Linked DNA regions of Latilactobacillus sakei subsp. sakei DSM 20017 = JCM 1157. Each later gene encodes a partner of the first gene's protein in a complex. Links are inferred from orthologs where the notes say so. Each region holds a gene or a part of one and is shown on either strand. Other genes may lie near its edges. The genes, in order: tsaE and tsaD.

Region 1 (15,974 bases):
TCAGATTTTGAGCATTAACTTAGAGTGACGAATATAAAAAGGCGTTCAGATTAATTTCTGAATGCCTTTTTTAGATTTGCTTAAATGTCATAAGTAGCGCGTGGGCCACCGACGTATTTTGGTCGTGATCGGAGTGCTGTCACGTGTGCAGCACCTAATGTATCGAGACTAGGACGAACGGGAACTTGCACAAACTTCACGTGCATGCCAATGGCCGTATCCCCAATATCAAGGCCGGCATGGGCGACGATATGTTCCACCTCAACGGGGTCGCTATATTGTTCAAAAGCAGCGACGGAACAAGCCCCACCAGCGTGCATTGCAGGAACGACTGAGACAATTTCAAAATCGTGTGCCTCAGCGACGGAACGTTCCATTACTAAACTACGATTGATGTGTTCACAACCTTGAACAGCTAATTGGATATCGAGTGGCTTGAGAATGCCTAAAAGGGTTTCGATAATCGTTGCGCCGACTTCGCGGCTAGAGGCTTTGCCAATGTGACCGCCAACGACTTCACTCGTTGAACAACCGAGCACGAAGATATCGCCGCGGCTTAGATTGGCGGCTGTTAAGACGTCGTTGGTAATTTGGGTTAAATCCTGTTTAATTTGATTGAGATTAATTGACATATAAAAAACTCCTATTCACTAAAAAGTTGGGGACGAACCCGGTAAAGTTGTTTGACCAGGGGAACTGTGACTAAAATACCAAAGCCATTTTGGACGATATTACTAAAAATAGAGGCGATTCCTGCGGCCCAACCGAAAAGCCAGCTCGTGGCTAAACAATAACCAACGACCATGATGACGCTCCCGCATAGCAGTGGCATGAATAAGCGTCTGGGCCGTTCATCATTGCGGGTGAGGTACGCCACAACAAAGCCTTGGGTCCCATGAATTAAAAGGGAGAACAAGCACCATTCCGGATAACCTGACAATAAATCGATTAGTAAACCGCTCAACGCACCAACTGCTAAACCACCCGGATTCTTTAAAATAATTGCCGTGGTGTAAATACCCACTTCACAGAGCGTGACAAAACCTTTAGTTGCTGGGACGGGAATGATGAATAACATAGATAAAGAAACGGTGAGGGCCGTTAGAATCGCAATAACGGGTATTTGACGCTGCTTAAAATTCATATGAGCCTCCTTGGCGCACATTACCGAAGCCATGGCGCAGTTGAATCCCATTTTGAATCCCGTGATAGACGAATTGTTTAGCCGCTTTAACTGCGGGATAAACGGCATGACCGCTTGCAATTTCAGCCGTAATGGCGGCTGATAGGGTACAACCAGCACCGTTGCGGGTTGCGCTAGTTAAGCGTGGTGCGCTGAGGTAGTGGTTAGTTGTGCCACTATGCAACAAATCGATGGCGTCATCACCAGGGAAACGTTGTCCACCCTTGATAACGACGTGTTGTGGCCCGAGAGATTGGATAATGGTTGCGGCTTGTTCCAGTTCTGCCCGTGTCTGAATCTGGGGCAAGCCACTTAGTATTTGGGCTTCAACTAGATTAGGGGTTACGACTAGGGATTGCGGCAATAAGAATTCCTTCAGACTATCTAGATAGTGTTGTTGCAGCTTATCAGTGGTTTCTTTGAAGGCCAAGACCGGATCCGTGATGATTTGCAAATGCGGTTGTTTTTGTAAAAGATGACCAATTTTTTCAAGTGTCGTGGCATCGTTGATTAAGCCAATTTTGATAGTCGTTAGTGGCACGTAATGCAAAATGGCTTCAATCTGGGCTAATACCGTTTCGGTTTCGATATTCTGAATTTGAAAAGTTTGATCCGGCATGACCGTTGCGAGGCAGGTCACAGCACTGACACCGAAGTGACCAAAGGCTTCGAAGGTTTTCAAATCCGCCTGCAAGCCACCGCCACCCAATGTATCAGAACCAGCAATAGTTAGAATGTTTGACATAAGCCGCCTCCTTTTGGTTATATTAACCTTAACGGATAGTGTGCGGTGACAAAAGAGCCAATTGGCTTGTTTTTTTACCAGCCAATTTATACACTTAAAGAGAGGTGAGGACTTGATAGATTGGGCACGTTATTTACCAGCACAGAAACCAAAATATTTAGCGATTAAAAAAATGGTGATTAATCTGTTAGAGCAGGGGTTATTATCGCCAGGCGAACAATTACCGGCAGAACGGTGGTTAGCAACACAATTAACAGTGAATCGCTCGACTGTGACGCGAGCGTTTGATGAGCTGACAACAGATGGTATATTGGTGCGGCGTGTTGGTAGTGGGACTTTCGTCAGTCAACAGGCTGGTGAACAACAAGCACAGCGGCGCGTTAATTGGCATACGTATTTAACGTCGCAACCTTTTCAAGTTGGGCAGGCTAAGCGTCTAGCACTGCAACAATTAATTGCACAGCAACCCGCCGATTTAATCGATGTTTATTCGAGCGACTTACCAGCTGATTTGATGCCGCAATTCCAATTTCCACCGTTAACGTGGCAAGATTTTAACCAAGCTCAAGAAGCAGAAACACGACTTGGTTATGCCCCATTGTTAACGGCGATTAACCGCTTGAATCAGGAGAATCAAAAATTGGTGCTCCCTGAAGGGCAACTTTTACTGACAGCGGGTGCGCAACAATCGCTCTTTCTAGTATTACAGGGTTTATTGGTACCGGGGGATGCAGTGGCGGTTGAATCGCCATCGTTTTTCCATGAAGCAACCTTATTTGAGGCAACGGGGATTCGCTCGTTTGGTGCACCGCTCGATGCAGAAGGCATTCAATTGGCTGCGCTGGAGCAGCTGATTGTAAAGCATCGCATTAAATTAGTCATTCTCAATCCAAATTATCAAAATCCGACGGGTCAAGTCATGAGCTTAGAACGACGACAGGCGGTTATTCGGCTTTGCCAGACTTATCAAGTGCCGATTGTTGAAGATGATGTTTTTGGTTGGTTACGCTTTGAAACGACGCCAGCCTTGCCAACGCTCAAGCAACTTGATCCTGAAAATGTGATTTATATGAGTTCTTTGTCCAAGATCATGGGTGCCAGCACCCGAATTGGGTGGGTCGCCGCAACGCCGCAAGTGATTGACCAATTGGTGCGTGTTCAGCGGGAAATGGATTTGGTTCCGAGTATTATGTCGCAAGTGATGGCGGCCTTGGCAATTCAGGAGCCGCATTTTCAAACGCAATTAGTCACGTTGCGTCAACAACTACAGACAAGGGCACAGCAGACGCAACAGTTTTTGGCGCGTGCATTACCTGACTGGCAGTTCAGTGTGGCCCAAGGTGGTTTTTATATTTGGGGGACACGAGCAGTTAAACCGTATGCACTAGCACCATTTGTTGCGTCGCATGTGGCACTAGCACCAGGCACATTATTTGGTGCGCACCAGGCTGCTTTTCGAATTAATTTTGCGCGTCTCAATACGTCTCAACTAACGGCATTGGCGCAGCGATTACAACAACTTTTAAATGAGGAGGACTGATTAATGACAGAAAAATTTATACCGGAAATTTATACACCACTTAAAACGAGTGTTGTTGGACCACCCGCAATTGCGCGCCAAGTTGGTGGTATTAAGATTTTAGGCCAAAAAATTAAAACGTTGATCTTCACGACTGACGTAGCAATCGTCAATAATACCAATGCGGATGCTGTATTAGCTGTTTATCCTTTTACACCACATCCCGCGGTAATGAATGCCATCAGTAATGTCGCGACCATTCCAGTTTTAAACGGGATTGGCGGCGGATTAACATCTGGTAGTCGCTCCGCATACATGGGCTTATTGGCGGAAGCGGCTGGTTCAATGGGTGTGGTGGTCAATGCGCCAACTTCTGTTGAGACCATTAAAATGATTAATAAGGTAGTGGATGTGCCAATCGTCGGTACGGTTGTCTCCGAACGTCAGAACTATGCGGCCCAGATTGAAGCCGGGGTTTCAATTCTCAATGTAAGTGGTGCGGCGAAGACACCAGCGATTATTAAAGCGATTCGCCAAAAATACCCTCAGATTCCAATCATCGCGACAGGTGGGCATGATGAAGAGGCCATTCTAAGTACGATTGAGGCTGGCGCCAATGCGTTGACCTATACGCCGCCGACTAACGGAGAGTTATTCGCTAAGAAAATGGCGGATTATCGTGCAGATTTAGATTAGTTGAAAGTTGACGATTTGTGAATTCCCCCGTATGCTTAAAGGATATTGAAGGAGGTTTTTGAATGATTCGTCAAGCAACAATTGAAGATGCACAAAGTGTCTTACCCATTATTAATATTGTTTTTGAAGAAATGGAGATGCCACTTTTTCAGGAGATACCGCTCGAAAATCTATTTAAGATCTTAAAACAAGCATTTGAGATGCCAGAATACCGGTATAGTTATGCTAATACGCTTGTTTATGAAGAAGACGGTGAAATATTAGGGATTATCGTTGGTTTCCCAGAAGAAAAGGAAGCCCACATCGATGATGTATTAGCACCACTTTTCCCACAAATCGGTTTACCTGAAGAAACTCGCTTTTTCACGGATAAAGAAGCCCAACCAGGTGAATGGTATTTAGACACACTAGCTGTGGCTGAACACGCACAAGGACGTGGTGTTGGGACCGCACTTTTGAAGGGCTTTACCTGATTACTTGAAACAACGCGGCGAGAAGATGATCAGCCTCAGCGTCGATTTACAAAATCCCGGTGCTAAGAAATTATACGAGCGCATGGGTTTTGTTAAAAAAGGTGAGCTAATGATTGGTGATCACCGTTATGAACATATGGTCAAAGCTATTTAATTTAAAATTTTAGAAAAAGGCTCGGACAAATTTACGTTTGTCCGAGCCTTTTACTTTAATAATAGCGATGATATACTAATACGAAAGTGGTTTAACACGTTAACTATAGAACGGTAGAATTGGAGGATCATTTAGAAATGAAGTAAAAAACGATGCGCTGGGCAAGGGGCTGTTCAATTGGTTGCCTAACTATCATGTTGTTATTTGGTGTACTTATTTTAACGATGTGTCATGTGCCAAAAGCAGAATACGGATCATATATTACGGCAGGTAATCGTTACTATCGAACAGTGCTGGGGATAGCACCCAAGATAACACACGATTGGATGTTTGCTGATGAAGACGGCGGGTTTGATATAACCGTTAAATTGACGAAAGAGCAACGTAAAAAGGCTTTAACAAGACTATATATGAAATCAATGTCAGGAGATAGTGAATATTCATTTAGGGGCACTTCGACAACTCCTAATATTGTTGGCTTATCAAAACAGGAAACAATGCTTTTGGAGCAGTCCAACGAATATTCAGAATTCAATCAACCAGTTTCTGAAATGCTGAGTGGTTTATTAGAAGGAAGTGCCGATAGAACAGAAATAAATGATTTGACCAATGGCGGGGAGATTCGCTTTTACTCAACTGAACTCGCTTTTTGGCGTCGTTTTTTAGAGCATTATACGTGGCTAAAGACTAGACCATTCAAAGAAAGAATCCAGTGGCTAAGTCGACAGACGAATAGTAGAACCTATTTTTATATTAAAAAATATATTCCGGTAAAAGAAATGTCAACGGGGATGCTCGCTAATTTGATTGAATCCGACGATGAGGGACTATCTGAACCAATGATGAAGCAATATTTACCCATAGAAATAATTCGGAATTTTCCAGTGGGTAGTCTTTATGAAATTGAACTTGAGAATCAGCAGTCTCGCAATTTATATGAGTCAAATGAAGCACACGAATTGATTAAAAGTCGGTATGAGTATCCGGTATCGTATTGATTACTAACCTAAAAAACGTTATTAGCACGAATGCTAATAACGTTTTTTAGTTTGGTGACTGAATCTTAATTTTACGATAACAGCGGCATGATCACCGTGGTCCATAGCCAGCTAAGTGGCATGACGAGGATCATTGCCGGGATCATATCCGCAATGGGAAACTCTTTAATTTTAACCATTCGGAAACCAGTTGCGAGCATTAAAAAGCCACCACAGGCTTTGAAATCGGCAATCATGGTAGGTGTGGTTAATGGGAAAATTAATTTAGCGAGTAAGAAAATAATATAGAAGATGATAAATTGCGGAATGGCAATGGCTGAAACGACATACCCTAAGTTGCAAGCAAAAATCGCTGCGGTGAAGAAATCGAGCACTGATTTGGAAATAAGGATGGTGCTATTACCAGTCATACCGGCATCGAGCGTACCATAGATACCGGTGCCGCCTGCACAAAATAAAACGATGACGGTTACGAGGGCTGAAATAAATTCAGCATCTGTCAAAGTTGTTTTACGAACTGGAAATAGTTTTGAAATGGGCTTTTCCATTAAGATGGCGCCACGATCAATCCAGTGACCGAAATGAACGGCTAGTCCAATGCCAGTCCCTAAGACAATTGCGAGGATAACGGCCGGCATATTTCGCATGACGACAATTGCGTTGATGCCCATTCCCATTGAACAAACGCCGAAGATTAAAGTGATCTCTGTTTTGAATCTAGCGGATAGTTTATCACCCAATAAACCACCGATAATACCGCCGAATAAGACGGATAATGAATTAATAATGACGCCAGTTGGCATTGTAAAGACCCCTTTAATTTTAAAAATAACATATTCAACTATACCAATTAAAAAAAGGGGACGCAAATTTTTATGAATTTAACGTTGGGCAACAAAAAAGTCACCGCTTTTGACGGTGACTCATTTGTTTAACTAAAGCGAAGCGTGTTAGGTGCTAATTTACGAATGAAAGCCTTCGGTTGTGTATACACCCAATGGTTTAAAACGGCTGCAATCAAGATACAAGAGACCTGATCTGCATCTTCCGCAATCGCTAATTTAAAAGTAGGCCCAGCACTTGTCAGGATGATATTAGTTTGCATGATGGTTTGGGTATGGTAGATAATGCGGTATTGATTCTGAATTAGGTCGCCCATGATTAGCCAGTTGAGATTTTTAACATAGACGAATTCATGCCAAACACCCCAAATCTTCTGGAGGCTGCCGATTGATTGGCCGTTTTGAAATAGTTCAAAACTGGGTGAAAACCCGAGTGATTTCTGTTTGATTTCACCGAGTAATTCACCCGAAAGCCGGTAGAGTGAAAAGCCATCTTGGCGTAAGCCGCGACTGCCGACTAAGAGGAATAAGGGCCGTTGGTGGTCATCCATAATCGTTGAGACCCCTTTTAAGGCACTTGCTTGATGCTTAATGTATAAATCAGGCATAACCTATCACTTCTTTTCGGCTGCTTGGTTAAGATCAATGGCGTGATAAATGGCTTGGGCAACGCCGTCTTGTGTGTTTTTAGCGGTATGGTAATTAGCTAAGTCGGTAATTGTGGGCACTGCGTTAGCCATCGCAACGCCAATGCCTGCTGCTTCGATCATGGAATAATCATTGAGATTATCACCAATCGCCATTGTTTCAGACATTGGAATTCCTTTTTCCTTGGCATAGGCTGCAAGTGCAATCCCTTTTTGCGCGTTGATGTGGTTGATTTCGATATTGTTGCTAGAAGAGGAGGTGACAATTAAATCGCCACGTTCTTCACAGAAAACCTTCACGGGTTCTAAATCCGCAAGACCTTTCGTACTGAAAGCAATAATTTTAACAATTTTGATGGTTGGATCAGCAATAATGCCGGCATAATGATCATCGACATAGTTGATATTCATTAATTCTAGACGCGCTGCAGCTAAGGCAACGGCAATTTTATAACTAGTATCAGGATTGAGGTCGACTAATAGATCGGCCACGTTTTGAATGCGATTGACCTGGCTGTCAGAATAGTTCCCGGCAGTGGTCATCAATTCAAAATAGTAACCACTAGCGCGTAATTCATCCGTAACTGCCACGACAGTAGCGGGTTCAATTGGAATGTTGATGACTTCGTTGCTCAATTGATCGAAGACTTGGGCGCCATTCATGGTAATTAAGGCTGGTTTGATACCACCTTCAGCCATTAGCGGAAGTGCTTCGTTGCGACTGCGCCCGGTAGCGACGATGAATTCAATACCAGCGTCTTGAGCCGCTTTGATGGCATTGATGTTACCGTCAGAAACCTGCATTTTATCATTTAAAAGGGTACCGTCCATGTCAGATGCGATAAGTGAAATCAATTCAATTCCTCCTGAAAACGTATTTTTAAAGACTTAGTTATATCTTAGCATGGGAGGGCACTTTCTTCTAGCAACTTGTGTTAAAACAGGATAAACTAATCGATGAGGTGAAAAAATGAAAACAATTATTCATAATGATTGGCAAACCGTCTTAGAACCAGAGTTTGCCAAACCTTATTATGGTCAGTTGCATCAATTTTTGAAGCAAGAATATGCGACGACTACGGTCTATCCGGAAATGCACCATATTTTCCAAGCTTTCGAGTGGACGCCATTCGAACAAGTCAAAGTTGTGATACTGGGTCAAGATCCTTATCACGGTCCACATCAAGCGCATGGCTGTAGTTTCTCAGTATTGCCAGGGGTTAAAGTGCCGCCATCATTAAAGAATATCTATAAGGAACTACAAACGGATGTCGGTTTTAATCCTGTTAATCATGGCTATTTGAAGGCCTGGGCAGATCAAGGCGTGTTCCTATTAAATACTGTGTTGACTGTGCGAGCCGGTGAGGCCAATTCTCATCGCCAGCAAGGTTGGGAGCAACTAACTGATGCGGCGATTGCGGCCTTGTCAAAACGCGGGCACGTGGTCTTTATTTTATGGGGCAATGCGGCTAAAGCTAAACGGGTCTTAATCGATGAAAGTCAAAATGCGGTGTTAACGGCTGTTCATCCAAGTCCGCTAGCAGCCTACCATGGCTTCTTTGGCTCCAAACCATTTTCACAAACAAATCAGCAGTTAAAACAGTGGGCAATGACGCCCATTAATTGGCAATTACCACAAGACGTTTCTGAACAAAAGTAAAACGCTCTCATTATTGACTTGTCGGACGATAAGAAACGTTGTATGATTGTATCAGATTATAAATAAAACGCTTTTATGGAGGTTACTATTTTGGATTTATTTGAAAGTTTGAAAGCAAAAATTACGAGTCATGATTTTAAGATTGTTTTTCCTGAAGGAACAGAACCTAGAATTATTGGTGCAGCAGCCCGTTTAAATGCTGATCGAATTTTAAAACCAATTTTAATCGGGGATGCAGCTGATATTCAAAGCATTGCATCTGCCAAAGGGTTTAACCTCACAGGGATTACAATTATTGATCCTAAAGCGTATCCTCAAGCAGATTTTGACACAATGGTAGCAGCTTTTGTTGAACGTCGTAAAGGTAAAGCAACGGCGGAACAAGCCCAAACTATTTTACAAGATCCTAATTACTTTGGCACAATGATGGTTTATCTTGATTTGGCCGACGGGATGGTCTCAGGTGCTGTTCACTCAACCGGTGATACAGTCCGTCCAGCTCTTCAAATTATTAAAACAAAACCTGGCATCCAACGGACAAGTGGGGCCTTCATCATGCAACGCGGTCGCGACAATGAACGTTATTTATTCTCAGACTGTGCGATCAACATCAATCCAAATGCACAAGAATTAGCAGAAATTGCAGTGGCTTCAGCACGCACGGCTGAATTATTTGATATTGATCCTAAAGTGGCACTTTTGAGCTTCTCAACAATGGGTTCTGCCCGTGGTGAAGAAGTGACAAAAGTCCAAGAAGCAACGAAGATTGCCCAAGAATTAGCACCTGACTTAGACATCGACGGTGAATTACAATTCGATGCCGCTTATGTCCCAGTAGTTGCTAACCAAAAAGCACCAGATTCAAAAGTCGCTGGGCAAGCCAACGTCTTCGTATTCCCAGAATTACAATCAGGGAACATTGGCTACAAGATTGCCCAACGTTTCGGTAACTTCGAAGCAATCGGTCCAATCCTACAAGGCTTAAATAAACCAATCTCAGATTTATCACGCGGGAGCAACGAAGAAGATGTTTACAAGTTAGCCATCATCACAGCTGCCCAAGCATTACAAAACTAGAGTGTCTTAGCATTTAATCAAAGAGGCTTAGGATAATGGTGACGTTATCTTAAGCCTCTTTATGTTTGCTTTTGAGAATCTTCGGATAGCAATGCTTTCCTCACTTGTTATTTTTCGGTATAATGCAGACAAAGAGTCAATAGAATGAGGCGAATTATGTTAGAATTTCAAACAACGCAACCAGAAGAAACGATTACGATTGCTAAAAAATTAGGCCGCCAATTGCAAGCAGGCGATGTTTTACTACTCGATGGTGATTTGGGTGCCGGTAAAACAACTTTCACTAAGGGATTAGCGGAAGGTTTGGATATTAAACGGTATATCAAAAGTCCCACGTTTACTTTGATTCGAGAATACCCAGATGGCCGGATTCCACTTTATCATATGGATGTTTATCGGTTAGAAGAAACCGGCGCCAGTGATCTTGGTTTAGAGGAATATTTTGATGGGGATGGCGTTTCAGTCATTGAATGGAGTCAATTTATTGCTGATGAATTACCAAGTGACTACTTGACGATTCATTTCAATAAAAATGATGACGACGATCAAATGCGGACACTTGTTTTTGAACCGCACGGTGCGCGTTACACGGCCTTGGTTGAGGCTAGTTTTGACAACTAAATCTTTAGTAATTCGGCCTGTGCAGGTAACGGATGCACGGGCTTATTTATGTTTTTTAAACCAAGTGGTACAGGAAACGCCATTTTTACCAATCGCAGCGGAAAACTTGGCGATGTCTGAGGCGTTTTGCGAACTGACGTTACGAGCCGTGCTTGATAGTTCAACTGATGCTTTATGGGTGGCAGTTGATGGGGCTAAGATTGTCGGGGCTGCTCGGCTTGTGAGTGAACCCGAACCAGGCTTGCAACACATTGGCGAAATAAGTGTTGCCGTTTTAAAAGTATACTGGCGACAAAAAATTGGCACACAATTGTTAGACGCACTATTACAAGCAATCAGCGCTAGTGGACAACCGCGCCGAATCGTATTAACAGTTCAAGCACGTAACCAAGGTGCGATTCAGCTTTATCAGCAATTTGGTTTTCAAATTGAGGCCAAACTAGAAGCGGGCTATTATGATCCGGCAGTTGGCATGCTGCCAGTATTGCAAATGGTGCGCTTGATTAATATAGAGTAGGAGATTTAAACGTGATACAACAACGGAGAAAAGGGATTTATTTAGCAATTTTAGGCTCAATTTTTTGGGGTATTCAGGGGCCAGTATCACAATGGCTATTTACAGATACACCAATTGCACCAGAGTGGTTGATGGGCGTCAAAATGGGGTTATCAGGGCTCTTCTTATTAGGTTATGCATTCAGTAAGCAACCGAAAACTGTCACAGCAGTTTGGCGGCAACCGCGAGATGCTGGGCGACTATTGGCTTTTGCTATTTTAGGATTATCGGCTGTCCAGTACGCTTATTTTTTAACAATTCAAGCTAGCAACGCACCGACTACGACGATTTTGCAACAATTAGGGACCGTCATGATTATCATTATCAGTCTTGTGATCTATCATAAGACACCTAGCCGAACCGAATTAATCGCTGTTATTGTCGCTTTATTGGGGACTTGGTTATTGGTCACTAAGGGGCAACTCACTCAGTTATCGATTTCAGGCGCAGCATTAGGCTTGGGCTTGTGTCTTGGTTTCTCAGGTGCATTAAATACGTTAATCCCAGGTAAATTATTTCAGAAGTATGATACGTTGGTGATTGTGGCCTGGGCAATGCTAATTGGAGGCGTGTTATTTAATGTGATTCATCCATTTTGGGTGGATGCACCACCAATGAACATGCCCACAATCATCAGTGTGTTATTCATTGCCATTTTTGGGACAGCTTTGGCTAACCTTTGCTTTTTAGGGAGCTTGAATTACATTACCCCCACAACAGCCGGTTTATTGAATACTTTTGAACCGTTAGCTGCGACAATTGGGACAGTGTTATTTTTAAAAACGAGTTTCAATCATTGGGAAGTCATCGGGGGCTTGTTGGTTATCAGTACAGTTTTCATTCTTAGTTTTGGAAATCGCCGGGGAATCAGCAAAAAATAAGTTAACGTAATAAAGTAAATGTGGTACAATTATTAGTGGATAAAAAGCTATTTAATCATTAGTGCGATTGCTAATGGTTAAATGTATTAATGACACACCTTAATGTTGATTTAGCTTTAATCCACCATTGCTAATAAAGAGGCTATCAGTAACCATTTCAGTTACTGATAGCCTCTTTTGTTGGTAGGATTAAATCGCTTTGAAGGGCATGCTATTTAAAACGTGCGTTCAAAGCTAACTTCTCCATCTTGCTACGTATTGCAAATAATCGACTAAAGTCGCTTACTCACAACACTATGCAAGTACTCGAAGTTAAACCACTTTGAAGGGCACTCTAGCCGATTATTTTCGTGACCTGTTTTAGTGGGTCTGTGCCAAACTCTTGTGCTTCTTTAATCAGAATTTTGGCGCATGCGATACTGTCAGCTAGTGCATTGTGGTGATTTTCGAGTGGAATTTCTAAGTTGGTACATAATGTATTTAACTTATGATTTTTAAATTGGGGATAAAGCCGACGACCAGTTGTTAAAGTGTCGAGGGCTAAATAGTGAGGTTCTGGGATGTCGTAGTGTTGGAGTGTGCTACGAAGGACACCGATATCAAAGGTCGCATTGTGCGCCACAACTAATTTTTGCGGTGTGAAAAAAGGTGCGATGTGTGGCCAAACTTGATCAAACTTAGGGGCTTGGGCCACATCATCTTCATAAATACCGTGAATCTGGCTATTACGGCTACTAAAATAAGTTTCGGGTTTAATAAGGGTGTAAAATTGATCGACAATTTGGTCGTTACGAACAACGACTAGTGCAATTGAACAAGCACTGTCGCGTTGACCATTGGCGGTTTCAAAATCCATTGCAACGAAATTCACTGTTTCTACCTCGCTTTATTTGAAGTTTGCTTATTCTAAGCGAATAAATCTTGTGTGTCAAGTTCTACGGGACAATGATCTGAACCATAGATTTCCGTATGGATTTTGGCATCCATTAATTTTGGTTGGAGCTCGTCAGAAGTGATGAAATAGTCAATCCGCCAACCGGCATTGTTATCGCGTGCATGGAATCGATAGCTCCACCAAGAATAAATATCGGCTTGTTCAGGATAAAAATAACGGAAGGTGTCTGTGAATCCAGATTGAAGAAGTGTCGTCATTTGGGCCCGCTCTTCATCAGAAAAGCCAGCACTCTTGTGGTTGGTTCGATCGTTTTTCAAATCAATTGCTTCATGCGCCACGTTTAAATCGCCGCAGAAAATAACCGGTTTTTGCGTGCCTAGTTGTTGCACGTAAGTTCTAAACGCGTTTTCCCAAGTCATGCGGTAATCTAACCGTTTTAATTGATTTTGCGAATTAGGGGTGTAGCAAGTGATCAAGAAAAATTGAGGGTATTCTAATGTAATTACACGGCCCTCATGGTCATGTTCAGGTTGTTGAATACCGTAAGTGACATTGAGTGGTTCATGTTTCGTGAAAATAGCCGTACCAGAATAACCTTTTTTCTCGGCATAATTAAAGTATTGATGGTAGCCAGGTAAATCAAGTTCAACTTGACCAGCTTGCATTTTTGTTTCTTGTAGACAGAAAAAATCGGCATCTAATTGTTCAAAGGTAGTCATAAAATCCTTTTTTAAAACGGCTCGTAAGCCATTAACATTCCAAGAGATAAATTTCATAGCGCTTCGCCTCGTTTCTATCCTATATTTTAACGGTCTATGAGTAATTACGCAAAAGAAGTGTTGACTGTTCAATTACGGTCTACTTTGTTAAACTAGAATAAGATTATTTGAGAGGAACGACAGCCGTGTTAAGTCAAATCAACGCATTTTTAGAAGCAAATCAAACAATTAATGTTAAAACCAATGAACCTTTAAGTAAATATACCTTCACCAAAACCGGTGGTCCGGCTGATTTATTAGCCTTACCAACGTCAGTTCCTGAAGTGCGCCAACTATTAGTAGCCGCTAAGCAGAATCAATTACCAATTACTGTGATCGGGAATGCTAGTAATTTAATCGTCCGTGATGACGGGATTAGTGGCTTAGTGATTATCTTGACCGCCATGGATCAAATCGATGTGCAGGGCACAACTGTGGTTGCACAAGCCGGAGCTGGGATTATCCAAACCTCTGAGGCTGCCTATAGTGGTAGTTTGACGGGGTTAGAATTTGCGGCTGGGATTCCTGGAAGCGTTGGGGGCGCGGTATTCATGAATGCTGGGGCATACGGTGGTGAGATTAGTGATGTCTTAACATCTGCCGAAATTTTAACGCAGGATAATGAAATTGAAACGTTAACGAACGTCGAATTAAATTTCAGCTACCGGCATAGTTTAATCCAAGAAAATGGGAGTATTGTATTGTCAGCCCGTTTTGAAATGGCTAAAGGTGTTGCACCAACCATCCGCGAGAAAATGGATGAGTTAAACGCATTACGCGCTGCTAAACAACCGTTGGAATATCCTTCATGTGGGAGTGTCTTTAAACGACCAGTGGGCCATTTTGTGGGGCCTTTAATTCAAAAAGCAGGCCTTCAAGGACATCAAATTGGCGGCGCACAAGTTTCAGAAAAACACGCTGGTTTTATTGTTAATCGTGGCGGCGCAACTGCCACTGATTATTTAACGTTAATTGCGTATATTCAAGAAACAATTTGGCACAAATTCGAAGTTCGCCTTGAACCAGAAGTGCGAATTATCGGTAAAAAATCAGAATAGTGAAAATGGGGGCCAGTCATTGTACGACCCCTATTTTTGCATGAAAGTGAGGGATTTAGATGGCTATCATTGAAGCTGTTATTTTGTTAGTGATGCTGTTGATTGTCGCTAATATCATCGGTCACTATGTACCACGACTACCGGTCAGCCTGATTGAAATTGGGTTGGGCTTGCTGGTGGCACTACTTTTTTCAGTTGAGATTCCATTAAAAACAGATTGGTTTATGTTAGTGTTTGTCGCGCCGTTGTTGTTTAACGACGGCCGCCGGTTTCCTAAAAGGGAATTATGGGCGCTGCGAGGACCGATTATTGGAAACGCGATTTTCTTAGTATTTGTCACTACATTGATTGGGGGCTTAGCGATTCATTTGCTAGTGCCTAAGTTGCCATTGGCGGCGAGTTTTGCGTTAGCCGCTATTTTATCACCAACGGATCCGATGGCGGTCCAGTCGATTTCAGAACAAGCTGACTTGCCGCCACGTGTTTTACATTTGGTTAGTGGCGAAAGTTTAATTAACGATGCCAGTGGCTTGATTAGTTTTAAATACGGGATTGCCGCTGCGGTAACTGGCTACTTCTCGATTCAACAAGCTGCCGGTGATTTCTTATACATCAGTATCGTTGGCGCAATTGCTGGGATGTTGTTGATGTATGCAATTCATTTTATTCGACTGTTTATGTTGCAACAAGGGATTGAAGATGTTGTTTTCCACACCGTCTTGCAGTTGATTACCCCCTTTGTGATTTATCTAGTGGTTGAAGATTTACTCCATGCCTCAGGTGTGATTGCCGTGGTTGTGGCTGGGATTATTAGTCACGCAAGTCGCAATATTTACTTGGATTATTTACCAGAATTAAAATTAGTGACGGAACAAACTTGGTCGATTGGTGTTTATTTATTGAATGGCCTTGTCTTTTTAATCTTAGGGATTGAATTACCAGTTGCGATGAGGGGGACGGTGCATAGTCCACTGATTAATACGGGAGAAGAAATTCTCCTGGTATTAGCGGTTTGGGGAATTCTAATTTTAATTCGAACCTGTTGGACATTAAGTTACTTGTTGTACACCAACAAATCGAATCCGAAGCAATTAAAAGATAACCTTAAAATTTCAGTCCTTTCAGGGCTTTCAGGTGTGCGAGGAGCCATTACGATGGCCGGGGTGCTTTCTGTACCGACTGTGCTTGCTGATGGGTCACCATTTCCAGAA
Region 2 (15,993 bases), 990 kb from region 1 along the record:
ATCATTAAGCAACGCAAACAGGGCGCTGAGGCAAGATTATTTGTCGCGGCGCCCGCTTTTATAAGCTCGAGTCATTACGGCGTGAAGGGATAATTAAACATGCAAACACAATCTAGTTTTAAAACAACCACTCAAGGGACGCTCTATTTGGTGCCAACACCAATCGGTAACTTGGGTGATATGACGTACCGCGCGATTGAGACGTTAAAGGACGTTCAGTTAATTGCGGCTGAAGATACACGCAATACGCAAAAATTATTGAACCACTTTGAAATTGAAACCAAACAAATTAGTTTCCACGAACATAATACGCAACAACGGATTGAAACGTTGATTGAAAAATTAGAAGCGGGGGACGATATTGCCCAAGTTAGTGATGCGGGGATGCCATCGATTAGCGATCCGGGTCATGAATTGGTCAAAGCTTGTATCGAAGCCAATATCGCAGTCGTACCACTACCAGGCGCAAATGCTGGGATTACGGCGTTAATTGCTTCCGGGATTACACCGCAACCCTTTACGTTCTTTGGCTTTTTACCACGCAAAGGCAAAGAGTTAACTGAAACGGTCGCACAACTAGCCTTAAAGCCGGAAACAACTATCTTTTACGAAGCACCTCATCGTTTGAAAAAGACGTTACAAGCGTTGATCAACGGTTTTGGTGGCGAACGTCAAGTGACGTTGGGCCGAGAATTGACGAAGAAGTTTGAGGAATTTATTCGCGGTGATTTACAAGAAGCCTTAACTTGGGCGACCGACAATGAAATGCGCGGTGAATTTGTGATTATCGTAGCGGGCAATCCTACCCCTCAAAATCTAAGTGTGGTGGCCACCGATCCGTCTTTATCACTATCAGAACAAGTCGAAGCCCAGATTCAACAAGGGGCTAGTCCTAATGTTGCCATTAAAACGGTTGCTAAGGCCAATGATTTGAAGAAACAGGTTGTCTATAACGCGTACCACGATTTAACAGAATAGAGGAAATAAGATGGCAGGCAAGCAGTACACAGAGGAATACCGGATTCCGTATTTTGAAACGGATATTAAAGGCGAGTTAACTTTGGCATCTTTAGTCAACGTTTTAATTTTGGCCTCAGAACACCAACTCAATGACCTCAATGTCGGCGAAGAAACCATGCACAGTTTAAATCTTGGCTGGGTTGTCACGCAATATCAAATGACGATTAACCGGATGCCCAAAGTGGATGAAAAGGTGCGGATTGTGACGGAAGCAGAGAGTTATAATCGCTATTTCTGTTATCGGAATTTTTGGTTGTACGATGAAGCGGGCAATGAGTGCGTCTTTGTCCAAAGTATTTTCGTGATGATGTCTTATGAAACGCGCAGTATGGTGCCCGTTGTTCCAGAAATCATGGCACCGTTCGAATCAATGGCGATCAAAGGTAGCAAACGATTCCCACGCATTAAGAAGATAGACTCAGAAAAGGCATCGCAAAAAGAATACCGCGTGCGTTATTTTGATATTGATGGCAATCAACACGTCAATAACGTCCATTATTTTGAATGGATGTTAGACGCCTTGGATTATGATTTCTTGATGGACCACCGGGTAACAAGTGTTAATATCCGTTACGGCCACGAAATTCAATACGGTCAAATGACACAAAGCCAGGTCGAACAAGTGATGGTTGATGACATAATGACCACGCGCCATAAGGTAGCCGTGGGTGACCTAAGCGCAGCAGAAGCCGAAATCGCATGGACTAAAAGATAGGTGTGTCTTTGCCAGTGATTAATTGCTGTAAAGACACATTCCAATCGCATAAATGGGGGAATTCATGTGGTTAAAATAATCAAATTATTTGCTAATCAACATCCATATCTTGCCTATATCGCGTTAATTGTAACTGCGAGTTTAATCGGAATTACCGTTGAATGGCTTATTAATCGGGATTTTGTTAACAACATATGGGGCGCTTTAATGATGATTATAATTGGGGTAATTGGCATTTATTATAAGCAAAAAAAGAAATCATAACAGTAGTTGGAAATATGATTGATAGCACGTAATGAATTAAAAAAGGCGAGGACATGATATTGTCCGCGCCTTTTTAGCTATTTTTTTATGAGACGGCATTGCTGACGAAGTTCACGAGGTCAGCGCCTGTTTTACCAGCACTTAAGCCAACTTGAAGTTTCAAGCGGGCTTTGGGGCCGTTTAAACCTTGGCAGAAAGTAATGCCCATTTTTTTCAATTTAACGCCACCGCCATCGTAGTCGTAGACGTCTTCGGCAATACCGTTGAAACAGCGGGATACGAGCACAACGGGAATATTGCGGTCCAGTAAGGCTTGGATGGCAGGTAGTGTTGCGGGTGGTAAATTCCCAGCACCAAGAGCTTCGATCACAAGGCCTTTAGTAGTTGGTTGATTGATGGCTTCAAACAGCGTCCCATCCATGCCGGCGTAAGCTTTTAATAAGAAGACCGGTTCAACCAATTCTTGAATATCGCAGATTTCAGAACGAATTAATTCTTGGAAGAAATTTGCATCGTGTTTGCTGACCAAACCAATTGGTCCAAAAGTAGGTGTTCTAAAAGTAGCGACATTTGTCGTGTGCGTTTTTGTTACATAACGAGCGGTGTGGATTTCATCGTTCATGACGACTAAAACACCTTTATCATGGGCATCATCAGAAGCTGCTGTCCAAACGGCACTAATTAAGTTATGAAGACCATCTGAGCCGATTTCATTAGAAGAACGCATCGCACCTGTGATGACAATTGGCACGTTGTTAGGCAAGGTCAGGTCTAAGAAGTAGGCAGTTTCTTCAAGTGTATCGGTCCCGTGAGTGATGACCACACCGTCGATACCTGTTGCTTCAGCTTCTTGAATGCGATTCTTGAGTGCTAACATCACGGTTGGTGTAATGTGCGGTGAGGGCAGATTCGCAAATTCTTCACTAATAATTGTGAGTTGGTTATCGAATAATTTTTCAAAACCGGCCATTGGATTTTGACCAGTTGGTGCGACTGCACCGTCTTGATCAGCGGACATGGCGATTGTACCACCAGTGTGCAAGACGAGGATTTTTTTCATAGTTGTCAGTCCCTTTCATAATCAGGCTTAATTAGTTCCAGTATAGCAAATTTTGACCACCTTGAGATGATATATTTTGAAGTGGACAAACTGAATAGTTGTATCCTCAGGGAATCGGTGGTACATTTAGTAAGTTCTAAAAAGATTCGGAGTAGGGATTAAAGCGTTAAGTGCTGGTGGAACGGAATGTGAACACCAGACGAAGAGCAGTAATGCTCGCGGTTTTAGTCCCGTATTCGCCGCAGTGTTATTTGTGGCAACTCCAAAAGGGAGATGCTTTTTTTATGGTTAATCAAGATCGGTTATTTGGTGTGAAGCTAGACACCAGACGCGTTGTATTACTAGCTGTTCTAATCGCTTTACAATTAGTGATTGCTCGCTTTGCGATTTCGCTAACGATTTACAGAATTAGTTTTGGGTTTATCGTTACCGCCTTAATGGGTTGGTGGTTTGGGCCAGTTTGGGCGGGCTTAGCGGCCGTCCTTGGCGATCTCATCAATAGTTTGATGATTGGTGTTCCGGGCGGCTATTTCCCCGGTTTCACGTTATCAGCCTTCTTAGGCGCATTCATTTACGGCTGTTTCTTCTACCGGCAAAAGATTACGTGGTTACGCGTGATTTTAGCGGTATTAACGGTGGTTGTCGTCGTTAATCTTGGCCTAAATTCATGGTGGGTATCGATTTTAAGTCAGACCCCAATCAGTGTCCACTTTGCTACAAGAGCAGTGGGCGAGGCCGCCACAATGGTCATTCATCCGATTGTGATTTACCTCGTGATGCATTTTGAACCAATTGTTCGTTTGAAAGATAGAATTCAATAATTTTAAAGGCTAAGCAGTCAGTTATTTGCTTAGCCTTTTTGTATAGGATAAAATAAAAAACTATATCAAAATAAGCCTCTTAATGAGAATTTATTCTGATATAGTTATGATTAATTTAACAGAAGTTATGTTACATAGCGTTGAACATTAGATATATATTATTTGGCTTATCTTTTTCTAACGTAAGTGATGTAGCTGATTGACCTGCATAACCGTATTCTTTTATATGATAGGCCATATATTCCTCTTCGGTTGATATATTGAAATGTGCATTAAGAACCTCAATAAAACCATATCTGGTTGTTCCTGGATATAATTCCTCCATAGAATTTCCGATAGTGTAGTGATGACGACCATCTTCAGTATAGACATGATCAGTATCTGAATATCCCGAAGTATATTTATCCATATAGCTAACTTTATCGCCAACTTTACCAGTAAAGGTGCCTACTTTATAGAAGGGACGGTGTTCTTGAGAATAGATTATATATACGTTGTATGAAACCTGGTCTGTTGGTTCGGGTTTGTCAATATTGTCATTATCTTGGTTGTTATTGGTATTACCAGTATTTGAGCCGTTATCTTGGTTATTATTGGTATTACCAGCATTTGAACCATTATCTTGGTTGTTATTAGTATTGCCAGTATTTGAACCATTATCTTGGTTGTTATTAGTATTGCCAGTATTTGAACCATTATCTTGGTTGTTATTAGTATTACCAGCGTTTGAGCCATTATTTTGATTGTTATTGGTGTTACCAGTATTTGAGCTGTTATCTTGGTTATTATTGTTACTACTATTGTTTGAATTACTATTTACATTAGTGCTTGGTGCTGTGGTTGTATCGTTAACATCAGGGCTAACTGGTTTTGTAACGATAATTGAGTCATTGTTCTTAACAGGTTGTGAAGAATCGAGATTGTAAGCATTATTATCCTCATTTTTATCCTTAACAATCACAGTGCTATTAACACCATTCCACTTAAAGAGCAATGTGTTACCAGTTTCAATCAAATCAACATTACTAATATGGTTAATTTCAGCAAGACGTTTAATAGAAACGTCAACGCCATTTAATTTGGCTGCTGCACTAATCGTACTTAATGTATCTCCCCATTTGATTGTATATTTATCAATCCCTGTTGTTTTTAAGTCTTGTCGAATGGCTTGGACACTTCTAGGCGTCCAGTTCGTTGCGGCTTCAACAGAGTGACTTGCACCATTAAAAATAGGTGCTACGGTTAGTAAGGTTACTCCAGAAACAAGTAGACTTGTACTAATCTTCGATAATTTCATAATATTCCCTCCAAGTAATAAGATTACGGTATCATTTTAGCATGAAAGAGTAATATATGTAACATTTATATTTAAATAGATATAATAGTCACTTTAATGAGTGGTCTTAGTCTTTTAGTGTTGAACTAAAAGGAACTATGACATAATGATTAAACAAATAGGCAATTTAATCCGTACTAAACGGTTGGACCAAAAAATGACAATTGAACAACTGGCTGAAAAAGCAGAATTGTCAGCCAGTTTTATCGCTAAGTTTGAACGAAATGATCAGAATAATATTTCGATACAAGCACTTGAAAAAATCGTGAATGCTTTAAATATGAAGTTGGGTGATTTATTCATGTACGAGGGTATCAGCGATACAACAACTTTAGAATTAATCGGTTATCTCTCTCAATTGAGTGAGACAGATCAACAAGAATTAAGTGCAGCAATTCTAAAAATGATAAAAATTAGTCAAAAAAATAGTAAATAGGAAAAAAGCTTTGAACCGACCTCTGTCGATTTAATCGCTAATTTATGCTAGAATAACAAGGATTATAAGCAGAAGAAGGATGACATTAATGAAGCTATTGGCAATGGATACCTCGAATCAAGCGGTGAGTGTGGCGCTACTTGAAGACCAACAAATATTAGGCGAAATGACCGTCAATATTCGGCAAACCCACAGTCAAACATTGTTACCAATGATTGATCAACTTTTAAAACAAACCAAGACACCAATTGAAGCAATCGACCGGTTTGTAGTGGCACAAGGACCCGGTTCATATACTGGCTTGCGGATTGCGGTTACAACGGCCAAGTCTTTTGCCTGGACAATGGGTAAGGAACTAGTTGGGATTTCTAGTTTGGCACTTTTAGCGGGGAACGTTCAAGAAACAACCGCTTTGATTGTGCCGCTATTTGATGCGCGCCGGGACAACGTTTTTGCCGGTGTTTATCAATGGCAAGACCAGCACTTACAAAACGTGGTCGCTGATCAACATTTGGCACTAACCGACTTATTAGCACAAGTGGCGTTACTAAATGAACCTGTCTATTTTGTTGGCGGTGACGTACAACAGTTTAACGCACAGATTAAAGCCACTTTAGGTAGTCAGGCCCATTTTGTCGATGCCAACCATAACTTGCCACACGCAGCTGTTCTAGGCCAATTGGGGGCTAATGCTGAACCAGTTGCTGACATCCATGGCTTTGGGCCACATTATCTCAGAAAGACAGAAGCAGAGGTCAACTGGGGTAAAACACATGACGATCAAGGATCGGCAGCTTATGTGGAACAAGTTTAGGGAATACCTACGCCCACGTGTTTGGTTAAAAAAAGAGCTCCCCTACGTTACGCGGCAAGTCATGATTGATGATCAGCCGTTTTACTTGGCGCGTGCCAGCCAGAGCGATATTCCAGCGTTGATTGATATTGAACGCTCGGTCTATGGCGGTAAAACACCTTGGGATCGGTGGGCCTTTGCTAGTGAACTCAGCAAGCGCCGGACATCGATTTATTTAGTATTATGCCAAGGCTCAGAAGTGGTCGCGTTTGTTGGTGCTTGGTTTTCAACTAATGAGGCCCACATCACGAATATTGCGGTCCGTCCTAACTTTCAAAAACGAGGGATTGGCCACTTTTTAGTCCACGAGGTGGTCGCACTTGCGCGGGATTATCCGAGTCAAAAAATTACCCTTGAGGTCCGCACTGGTAACACAGGCGCGCAGTCTGTTTATCGACGGATGGGGTTTAAGGTCGTTAAAACCAGACGCAATTATTATGTTCAGGAAAAAGAAGATGCATTCAGTATGTGCCGCATACTGAGTCAATAGGAGTAACAAAATGACGGAGAAAAAAGAATTAATTTTAGCCTTTGAATCAAGTTGTGATGAAACGAGTGTGGCGGTCATTGAAAATGGTCAACGCATCTTAAGTAATGTCATTGCAACACAGATTAAGAGTCATCAACGTTTTGGCGGGGTAGTCCCAGAAGTGGCTAGCCGCCATCATGTTGAACAAATCACACTTTGTACACAAGAAGCACTGGAACAAGCTGGTGTGACTTATGATGATTTAACAGCGGTCGCCGTCACTTACGGTCCCGGATTAGTTGGCGCTTTATTGATTGGGGTCACAGCCGCTAAGGCAATCGCCTATGCGCATCATTTGCCACTTGTACCGGTTAATCATATGGCCGGGCACATTTATGCGGCCCGCTTTGTTAAACCGTTAGAATACCCTTTGTTAGCCCTATTGGTTTCAGGTGGTCATACAGAATTGGTTTATATGCCTGCTGCGGGTCAATTCGAAATCATCGGTGATACACGGGATGATGCGGCTGGCGAAGCCTACGATAAGATTGGACGGGTATTGGGTGTGCCATATCCAGCTGGTAAGGAAATTGACCGCCTCGCACATATCGGACAGGATACGTTTAATTTTCCACGCGCAATGTTGAAAGAAGATAACTTGGACTTCAGTTTTAGTGGTCTCAAGAGTGCTTTTATCAATACGGTCCACCATGCTGATCAAATCGGTGAAACATTGGACCAAGCGGACTTAGCGGCGAGCTTTCAAGCAAGTGTTGTTGAAGTGTTAGTCACTAAAACCCTTCGCGCAGCACAATCACTAAAGGTTAAACAACTAGTTGTTGCCGGCGGGGTTGCGGCCAACCAAGGCTTGCGAGAAGGCTTAGCGGCTGGGATTGAATCAGCAGGATTAGATCTTGATTTAATCATGCCACCACTACGCTTATGCGGCGATAACGGCGCGATGATTGGCGCTGCTGCCCACATTGCACTTGCGCAAAACACGCTGGCTGATTTAGATTTAAACGCCGTCCCTAGTTTGGACTTTCCGTATCAAAACGAACTTTAAAAGTAAAAAAGAGAGTGTGTCATAAGTTGGGTATGTCCTGAGGATTAACACAGAATGGCGAATGATTGCTGTAAGCAATCATTTGAGATTCAGGGTTAACCGGAAGGATATGACTTATAGAACACGTTTAAAAAAGAGAGTGTGTCATAAGTTGGGTATGTCCTGAGGATTAACACAGAATGGCGAATGATTGCTGTAAGCAATCGTTTGAGATTCAGGGTTAACCGGAAGGATATGACTTATAGAACACGTTTAGACCATCAATATTTAGATAACAAAAAAGGGGGCTGGGACAAAATTTACTTTTGTCTCAGCCCCCTTTTGTTAGGCTTCACTTTGATGTAGTCGCGCACCTTGGCTTTGTTGCTGTTCACGGCGTGCTTGATGATGTTGACGGTATTTTTCTAAGCCTAAGACGATGCCAGTAGCAATAATACCAACCCAAAAGAGATTAGGCGGTAAGAATAAAATAACCATAATCAATCCAGCTACCAGTGGGGCTTCAAGAATGGCACTGCCCATACTGATGGCAATTAACCCAATGACAAAGAGGGAATCAACTTGCGGGAATAACTGGCTAATTGCCATCCCTTGAGCAGTTGAAGCAAACAAAACCGGGAAGATATCCCCGCCAAGCCAACCGGTGTTCAAACAGATTGTTAATAAAATTAGTTTTAATAGGGAGCGGCTCATTAAAAAAAGCATTGATTGATCTTGCCAAATTGTGGTGAATAAATGAAAGTTATGTTGACCGGAAAAGAGAATGTGTGGGAAAAAGAGGCTGGCTAAGAAAATCGCTAGACCACCGATTAAGACGCGGACCTGATCGTTGGTGAGGCGGGCTTGCATAATTTTGCGTAAGCCCACCATGCCGGCCAACCAAAGTTTTCCGAGTAAATAACCTCCGAGCACTAATGGTAAAAACCAATAGAGATCGCGCCCTTGCCAGTGCGATTGGCCAAGCCGAATAATTAATGACGGTTCGCCGGTTAAGATGAAGACGCCGCTAAACCACGCAGTCCCATTTAAAAAGTAAGTTGTGATGAGGGCTTTCTTTTGATAGGTTGCTACTTTGGTGAGTGGGGCGGTTGGTTGTTGATAATGCAATAGATAGCGGTGCGGTGTCGCGAGTACTTTTAATCTCATGCCTATTGATTGTGCACGTAAGTCATCAAAATGCGCGGCGACGTAGCGTTGCTTGTCAGCGAGCCAAATACTGTAGAGGAAGGTTGAGCTAACCAATGTTGCTTCAGGTCCAAGGCTCGTTCCGCTGACCAAAATGACAGCAGAAATCAGCATTTGTAAAAGGACATAGCGATAATTAGCAGTGCCCGTTTGTTTGAGATCAGCCTTAATGACCCCCAAATTTTGTGGGAGGGGCCCAAAATAGTGTCGTGAAATAATGATGACTAAGCCAACCATCACCAGCATAATGGCGTCTAAGAGGCCACCAAAGGTTGCTTTTTGCCAGAAAAGATCAATTAGAGTACTTTGTAAGCTATAAAAAAGGCCGAGCAAGATACCGACGATGGCGCTCAGAATAAGACCATAACCAAATAGATAAAGTGATTTAAATTTAAACATGTTGCCTCCGAAAAAAAGTGTCTAAATGCCATTTAAACATAGTTGACGTAAAAAGTCAGGTTGAAAAAAAGAATATAAAATAACACTAGTTATTAGTTAATTTATTAACAAATAGTCAGTAAAGGGGAATCAGCAATTATTTAAATTAAAAAATAACATTAATTGACAATTATTTAGAAAGCGCTTATACTGAATTTACAGCAGTGATGAAAACGCTTCATTTCACTTTCTGTACAATTCTTTCATTTCAATCTAAAAAAATTAAGGGGTAATTATTATGGCAGAAAAAACAATCATGTTATGTTGTGCGGCAGGTATGTCAACTAGCTTGCTCGTTTCAAAAATGCAAAAGGCAGCAGAAGCACAAGGTGTCGATGCAGAAATCTTCGCAACTGGCGCATCAGATGCAGATAACCAATTAGAAAACAAAAAAATTGATTGCGTCTTATTAGGCCCTCAAGTACGCTTTATGGAAGGTCAATTTAAAGAAAAATTGGCACCTAAAGGCATTGGTGTTGAAGTGATCGATATGAAAGCCTACGGGATGATGGATGGCGAAACCGTCTTGAAACAAGCGTTAGCACTAATCGGTTAATGATTAAAAACAAAGCCCACCTAATTAATTAGGCGGGCTTTTTGATTAGGGTTGGACAAGTCTGTATAATCGGAGAAAAGAGTAGAGGAGGAGTAGCTGATGAGTCTTTTAGGCACAATTATTTGGTGGATTTTCGGTGGCTTAGTGAGCGCAGTTGGTTGGTTTTTAGCCGGCTTAGTGTGGTGTGTCACAATCGTGGGGATTCCAGTTGGCTTACAATGTTTTAAAATTGGTGGTTTGACGTTAATGCCGTTTAACGCACGAGTTGTTTCGAGCGGTGGTGCAGGCTCCTTTTTATTAAATATTGTCTGGTTTATCTTTGGGGGCTTTATTTTATGGGCCAACCATATTTTCTGGGGCTTGTTATTAACAATTACAATTGTCGGCATCCCATTTGCCCATCAACATTTTAAATTAGCAAGTTTATCATTGAGTCCGTTTGGCAAACAAATTGTTGGCTAAAAAAAGCGCGTATCCTACGATACGCGCTTTTTCTGGTTTTTAATTAGTAAATTCTTCTAGTGCCATCGCTTGTTCTTCCCAATCAGCTTCTGTTTGAGCAAGGTCTGCTTGCACTTTTTCTAAATCTTGTTGTAATTCCTGCAAGACCAATGGTTTAGTGATGATATCGGCTTGCGTCATTTTTTCTTGAATGGCAGTTGCTTGTTCTTCGAGTGTTGCCATTTGTTCTTCTAAAGCAGTGACTTCTCGTTCTAACTTCCGTTGAGCCCGTTGTGTTTCCTTGCTGGCTTTATAATTATCTTGAGCAGTAACAGGTTGGTCACTGACTTCAACTGGCACTTCAGCGGCTTGTGCGAAGGCTTCTTCCTCAGCCTTTTTAGCGAGATAGTAGTCGTAATCGCCTAAGTAGCGCTTGCTGCCGGTGGTGGTTGACAGTTCAATGATGCCGGTTGCCACTTGGTTGATGAAATATCGGTCATGGGAGATGAAGAGGACGGTGCCGTCGAATTCGCGTAAGGCTTGTTCTAAAACTTCCTTACTATCGATGTCTAAATGGTTAGTTGGTTCATCCATGATCAAAAAATTATCATGGTTCATGGCTAGTTTAGTTAGTAACAGTCGTGCTTTTTCGCCACCACTTAATTGTGAAACGACTTTCAAAACATCGTCGCCGGTGAATAAGAAGCTGCCCAAAAGTGTGCGGATTTCTTTTTCAGGGGTGGTGCGATGTTCATCCCATAATTCATTAAGAACCGTTTTGTTAGCGTGGAGGTTGCGTTGTTCTTGGTCATAATAACCGATAGAAACATTGCTACCAACACGTTCGTGACCTTTTAAGAATGGAATTTGATGAAGGATACTCTTTAAAAGTGTTGATTTACCAATCCCATTAGGTCCGATAATCGCTAAGCGTTCTTGCTTGTTGACCTCAAAGTTAATCGGTTCGACCATTACTTTGTCGGCTGAGTAACCAACAGCCGCGTCAACGACTTGCAAGACTTCGTTACCACTTGGTTGATCGATATCAAAATGGAAGTGGATTTTAGAGGCGTCGTTGGTTGGGCGTTCTAACTTATCCATCTTTTCAAGTTGACGACGGCGGCTTTGGGCTTGCTTAGTCGTGCTGGCTCGAACTAAGTTTTTGTCGACGAATGTTTGGAGTTTCTCGATTTCGGCTTGTTGTTTCTCATAAGCCTTCCATTCGAGTGATAGGTTGGCTGATTTTTGCGTCAAGAAGTGACTGTAATTGCCGGTGTAGTGCGTTAATGTGTGGCGACTCATATCGTAAACTTCTTTAGTAATCTTGTCTAAGAAGTAACGGTCATGAGAAACGGTTAAAAGTGCACCGGGATAGGTTTGAAGATAATTTTCAAGCCATGTTAAGGTTTGAATGTCCAAATGGTTAGTTGGTTCATCCAAGATTAAGACGTCTTTTTTCTCAAGTAATAGCTTAGCAAGTGCTAAGCGGGACCGTTCGCCACCAGATAGCGTGCTGATTGGTTTGGTGAAAGTTTCTTCTGGGAATTGGAAACCGTGCAATACACCACGAATTTCGGCTTCGTAACCATACCCGTTTGCTTCAGAAAAGTCGTGTTGAATCTGATCGTATTGTTTTAAGAGGGCTTGGTAGTCCTCATCTGAACGATTAGCATCTGGATCGGCAATTGCTTGTTCCAACGTATGCATCTGAGCTTCCATTTGGCGAAGGCCTTCGAAAATCGTTAGCATTTCGTCATAGATGTTCCGTTCAGAACTAAGACCGCTATCTTGGGCTAAGTAGCCAACTTGGACATTTTTACCCAGAATAATTTGACCATCATCGGGCGTCGTAATGCCAGCAATCATCTTCAAAAGTGTTGATTTACCAGCACCGTTAGGGCCAACTAAGGCGACGCGGGCGTGATCTTGCACTTCCAATTGTGCATTTTTAAATAAGTAGTCACCGCCAAAGTGACGGGCGACTTGTTGAACCTGTAATAATATCACAATGTAAAATCCTTTCGATGTCGTGTTTTTAAGGTACCATTTTAAGGAATCGTTAAAGTCCGTTTCAACTATCATAACAGATTTAGGGCAAAGACAGTCAAAATAGTAAATTAATTGCTTTTCACAAGAAAATTCAGTATCATTTCAATATAGTGTAGGGATATTTTCACAAGTAAAAGAATGAACGGAGGTTCCAAATGGCTGAAAATAAAATTCCAAGAGCCACAGCGAAGCGTTTACCTTTATATTATCGTTATCTAAACTTTTTAAACAATTCGGGTAAGACCAAGATTTCGTCAACTGAACTATCTGAAGCTGTTAAAGTCGATAGTGCGACAATTCGCCGTGATTTTTCATATTTCGGTGCGCTCGGTAAACGGGGTTATGGCTATGATGTTGAGTCTCTCTTGAGTTTCTTCAAGAAGACGTTGAATCAAGATCGCTTAACGAATGTTGCTTTGATCGGTATCGGTAATTTAGGACATGCTTTGTTAAATTACAACTTTAGACAAACGAATAATATTCGGATTAGCGCTGCTTTTGATGTTAAACCTGAATTAATTGGCACGATCCAAACAGGTGTGCCGGTTTACTCAATGGACGAAATGGTTGAACAATTGAAGTTACAACAAATTGAAATCGTCATCTTGACGGTCCCAATCGAAGTTGCTCAAAAAGTAACGGATCAACTAGTTGATGCAGGGATTAAGGGCATCATGAACTTTACCCCAATTCGAATTTCTGTACCGAATACGATTCGGATTCAAAATGTTGATTTAGCGAAAGAGTTACAAACGTTAATTTATTTCCTTGATAATTATAATACAGAAGAAGCGTCAAAATAAATAGAGCCTCATTAACCAGCAGTGATGTCGGTTAATGGGCTCTATTTTTTAATGACTGAGATAAAAGAGCGTCACGACGAGATTCATTCCCGCATGACTGATAATCGTTGTATAAATGGAACCCGTTTTGCGATACAGCCAACAAAGGAAAAGGCCGATTGCCGCGTAGATAATTAGATGACTGTCTTGATGAATCACGGCAAATAATAAACTAGAGATGAGTGCGGCTAATACCGAATTTAAGCGGCCGCTAAGACCGCCAAAAATCGCCTTTCGAAAAACGAGTTCTTCCATTGTTGGCGCAGCAATTGTTAGAATAATGATCAACCACGGTTGGGCTTTGAGGGCCGTCATGAGAGTGAGCGTATTGAGTGATTGCGTACTATTTTTAAAGAGTAGATGATCAATTGAACCAGCGATAATTTGGACGATTAACGCGAGTAAAATACCACTAATGCCCCAGATGATGGCTTTCTTAAGCGGCAAGGGGTGTTTCTCAAGACTATTTTTGGGACCCCGATAATTAAAATAGAGTAATAAAAGTGCGCCGAGGCTGTCCGTGATTGTGGTGAATAAATAGAATTGATCCGACAGGCCAAAAAAGCGGACGAGGGCACTCGGGATTAATAAAATGATGAGATAGCTGATAATCAGCCTAAAATTTTGTTGGCTTTGAGTCATGATTACGCTCCTGAAAGTTGATGTGACCATAGCGTAGCGCATTGACTACTAAAATGCAAAAGGGGATAGCAAAATACTTGCAATGTTCTGAAAAAATGCTATGATAAAAAATGTGATTAGCACTTGAGTGTTTAGAGTGCTAAAAAAGAAAAAGTGATGGAGGGATTTTAAGTGTTAAAACCATTAGAAGATCGCGTAGTGATCGCCGTTAAAGACGAAGCAGAACAAACAGTAGGTGGCATTGTCATTGCAAGTAACGCCAAACAAAAACCACAAACTGGTAAAGTCGTTGCCGTTGGTGCCGGCGCAATGACCAGTGACGGTCAGCGAATCCCACTTGATGTCAAAGAAAATGATGAAGTCATTTACGATAAATATGCTGGTTCAGAAGTTGAATACGAAGGCCAACAATATTTGGTATTACACGCAAAAGACATTATCGCCATTATTGAATAATAAACTGAAACGTTTAAAAACAAACTAAAAAATTTTTTTGAGGTGAAATAACTATGGCAAAAGAACTTAAATTTTCAGAAGACGCACGTTCAAAAATGTTAGCAGGTGTTGATCAATTAGCTAACACTGTTAAGACAACATTAGGACCAAAAGGCCGCAACGTTGTTTTGGAAAAAGCTTACGGTTCACCAGAAATCACTAACGATGGTGTGACAATCGCTAAAGCAATCGAATTAGAAGATCATTTTGAAAATATGGGTGCCAAATTAGTTTCTGAAGTTGCTTCAAAAACGAACGACATCGCCGGTGACGGTACAACAACCGCTACTGTTTTAGCCCAAGCAATTATTCGCGAAGGGATGAAGAATGTGACAGCCGGTGCTAACCCAGTTGGTATCCGTCGTGGGATTGAATTAGCGACTAAAGAAGCTGTTAAGAAGTTACACGAAATTTCACACAAAGTTGAAAGCAAAGATGCGATTGCCCAAGTTGCTGCTGTTTCATCAGCTAACGAAGAAACTGGTCGTTTAATTGCTGATGCCATGGAAAAAGTGGGTAACGACGGTGTCATCACAGTTGAAGAATCAAAAGGGATTGATACTGAATTAAGCGTTGTTGAAGGGATGCAATTTGATCGTGGTTACTTGTCACAATACATGGTGACTGACAACGACAAGATGGAAGCTGACTTAGACAACCCATACATTTTGATTACAGATAAGAAGATTTCAAATATTCAAGATGTTTTACCACTTCTACAATCAATCGTGCAAGAAGGTAAAGCCTTATTAATCATTGCCGATGATGTTGATGGCGAAGCATTACCAACACTTGTCTTGAACAAGATTCGTGGGACATTCAACGTGGTTGCTGTTAAGGCCCCTGGTTTTGGCGATCGTCGTAAGGAACAATTAGAAGACATTGCGACATTAACAGGTGCCACAGTGATTACAAGTGACCTTGGTCTAGAATTGAAAGAAACAACAATCGATCAATTAGGGACAGCTGGTAAGGTAACTGTTACAAAAGACGATACAACAATCGTTGAAGGTGCTGGTAGCAAATCAGCTATCGCAGAACGTGTTGAAAACATCAAGAAACAAATTGCTGAAACAACATCAGACTTTGACCGTGAAAAATTACAAGAACGCTTAGCTAAATTAGCTGGTGGTGTTGCAGTGATCAAGGTTGGTGCTGCCACAGAAACAGAATTGAAAGAACAAAAATATCGGATTGAAGATGCCTTAAATGCAACGCGTGCAGCTGTTGAAGAAGGCTACGTTGCCGGTGGTGGGACAGCATTAATCGATGTCATCGAAAGTGTTGCCACTCTTGAAGAAGAAG

Evidence for each region.
Region 2: the proteins of tsaE (region 1) and tsaD are in contact, whole or in part, in a crystal structure (PDB 6N9A), measured with the Thermotoga maritima proteins. The link is inferred for Latilactobacillus sakei subsp. sakei DSM 20017 = JCM 1157 from one-to-one orthologs. Residues at the interface, in WP_004082108.1 of Thermotoga maritima: Leu37, Gly38, Lys46, Lys57, Val59, Lys60, Ser61, Thr63, Phe64, Thr65, Leu66, Met67, Val69, Pro71, Tyr82, Arg83, Leu84, Asp86, Asp88, Phe89, Asp93, Ile128, Asp130, Glu131, Arg134; in WP_004082750.1 of Thermotoga maritima: Cys10, Asp11, Arg49, His50, Leu82, Gly84, Gly135, Gly136, Glu154, Thr155, Leu156, Asp157, Asp158, Ser159, Glu162, Asp165, Lys166, Arg169, Leu170, Tyr175, Lys213, Thr214, Leu217, Tyr218, Gln221, Arg222, Asn324.

What each region holds. Positions count from the first base shown.
Region 1 is NZ_AP017929.1:1,109,819-1,125,792, forward strand. The notes cover bases 9,043-11,882. They hold tsaE (tRNA (adenosine(37)-N6)-threonylcarbamoyltransferase complex ATPase subunit type 1 TsaE), read left to right. Parts: upstream 9,043-10,150; coding sequence 10,151-10,615; downstream 10,616-11,882. Other genes in these bases: pta (phosphate acetyltransferase), read left to right, coding at 9,043-9,994; LEUCM_RS05595 (GNAT family N-acetyltransferase), read left to right, coding at 10,605-11,132; LEUCM_RS05600 (DMT family transporter), read left to right, coding at 11,144-11,882. Outside these bases: LEUCM_RS05530 (TIGR01440 family protein), read right to left, coding at 81-632; LEUCM_RS05535 (ECF transporter S component), read right to left, coding at 644-1,144; thiD (bifunctional hydroxymethylpyrimidine kinase/phosphomethylpyrimidine kinase), read right to left, coding at 1,134-1,928; LEUCM_RS05545 (aminotransferase-like domain-containing protein), read left to right, coding at 2,041-3,468; LEUCM_RS05550 (beta/alpha barrel domain-containing protein), read left to right, coding at 3,472-4,143; LEUCM_RS05560 (hypothetical protein), read left to right, coding at 4,923-5,768; LEUCM_RS05565 (DUF554 domain-containing protein), read right to left, coding at 5,840-6,571; LEUCM_RS05570 (LURP-one-related/scramblase family protein), read right to left, coding at 6,700-7,218; LEUCM_RS05575 (Cof-type HAD-IIB family hydrolase), read right to left, coding at 7,225-8,112; LEUCM_RS05580 (uracil-DNA glycosylase), read left to right, coding at 8,228-8,917; more of pta, read left to right, coding at 9,008-9,042; more of LEUCM_RS05600, read left to right, coding at 11,883-12,052; LEUCM_RS05605 (3'-5' exonuclease), read right to left, coding at 12,387-12,923; LEUCM_RS05610 (exodeoxyribonuclease III), read right to left, coding at 12,959-13,723; murB (UDP-N-acetylmuramate dehydrogenase), read left to right, coding at 13,852-14,763; LEUCM_RS05620 (cation:proton antiporter), read left to right, coding at 14,823-15,974. UniProt on the Escherichia coli protein: Required for the formation of a threonylcarbamoyl group on adenosine at position 37 (t(6)A37) in tRNAs that read codons beginning with adenine.
Region 2 is NZ_AP017929.1:119,837-135,829, reverse strand. The notes cover bases 6,164-9,022. They hold tsaD (tRNA (adenosine(37)-N6)-threonylcarbamoyltransferase complex transferase subunit TsaD), read left to right. Parts: upstream 6,164-7,005; coding sequence 7,006-8,040; downstream 8,041-9,022. Other genes in these bases: LEUCM_RS00730 (chloride channel protein), read right to left, coding at 8,365-9,022; rimI (ribosomal protein S18-alanine N-acetyltransferase), read left to right, coding at 6,528-6,995; tsaB (tRNA (adenosine(37)-N6)-threonylcarbamoyltransferase complex dimerization subunit type 1 TsaB), read left to right, coding at 6,164-6,466. In the rest of the region: LEUCM_RS00785 (DNA replication initiation control protein YabA), read left to right, coding at 1-1; rsmI (16S rRNA (cytidine(1402)-2'-O)-methyltransferase), read left to right, coding at 100-978; LEUCM_RS00775 (acyl-[acyl-carrier-protein] thioesterase), read left to right, coding at 989-1,735; LEUCM_RS00765 (asparaginase), read right to left, coding at 2,085-3,059; LEUCM_RS00760 (folate family ECF transporter S component), read left to right, coding at 3,344-3,880; LEUCM_RS00755 (LysM peptidoglycan-binding domain-containing protein), read right to left, coding at 4,011-5,177; LEUCM_RS00750 (helix-turn-helix domain-containing protein), read left to right, coding at 5,323-5,652; more of tsaB, read left to right, coding at 5,741-6,163; more of LEUCM_RS00730, read right to left, coding at 9,023-9,624; LEUCM_RS00725 (PTS sugar transporter subunit IIB), read left to right, coding at 9,902-10,219; LEUCM_RS00720 (YccF domain-containing protein), read left to right, coding at 10,319-10,681; LEUCM_RS00715 (ABC-F family ATP-binding cassette domain-containing protein), read right to left, coding at 10,721-12,667; LEUCM_RS00710 (redox-sensing transcriptional repressor Rex), read left to right, coding at 12,865-13,512; LEUCM_RS00705 (CPBP family intramembrane glutamic endopeptidase), read right to left, coding at 13,561-14,193; co-chaperone GroES, read left to right, coding at 14,365-14,649; groL (chaperonin GroEL), read left to right, coding at 14,703-15,993.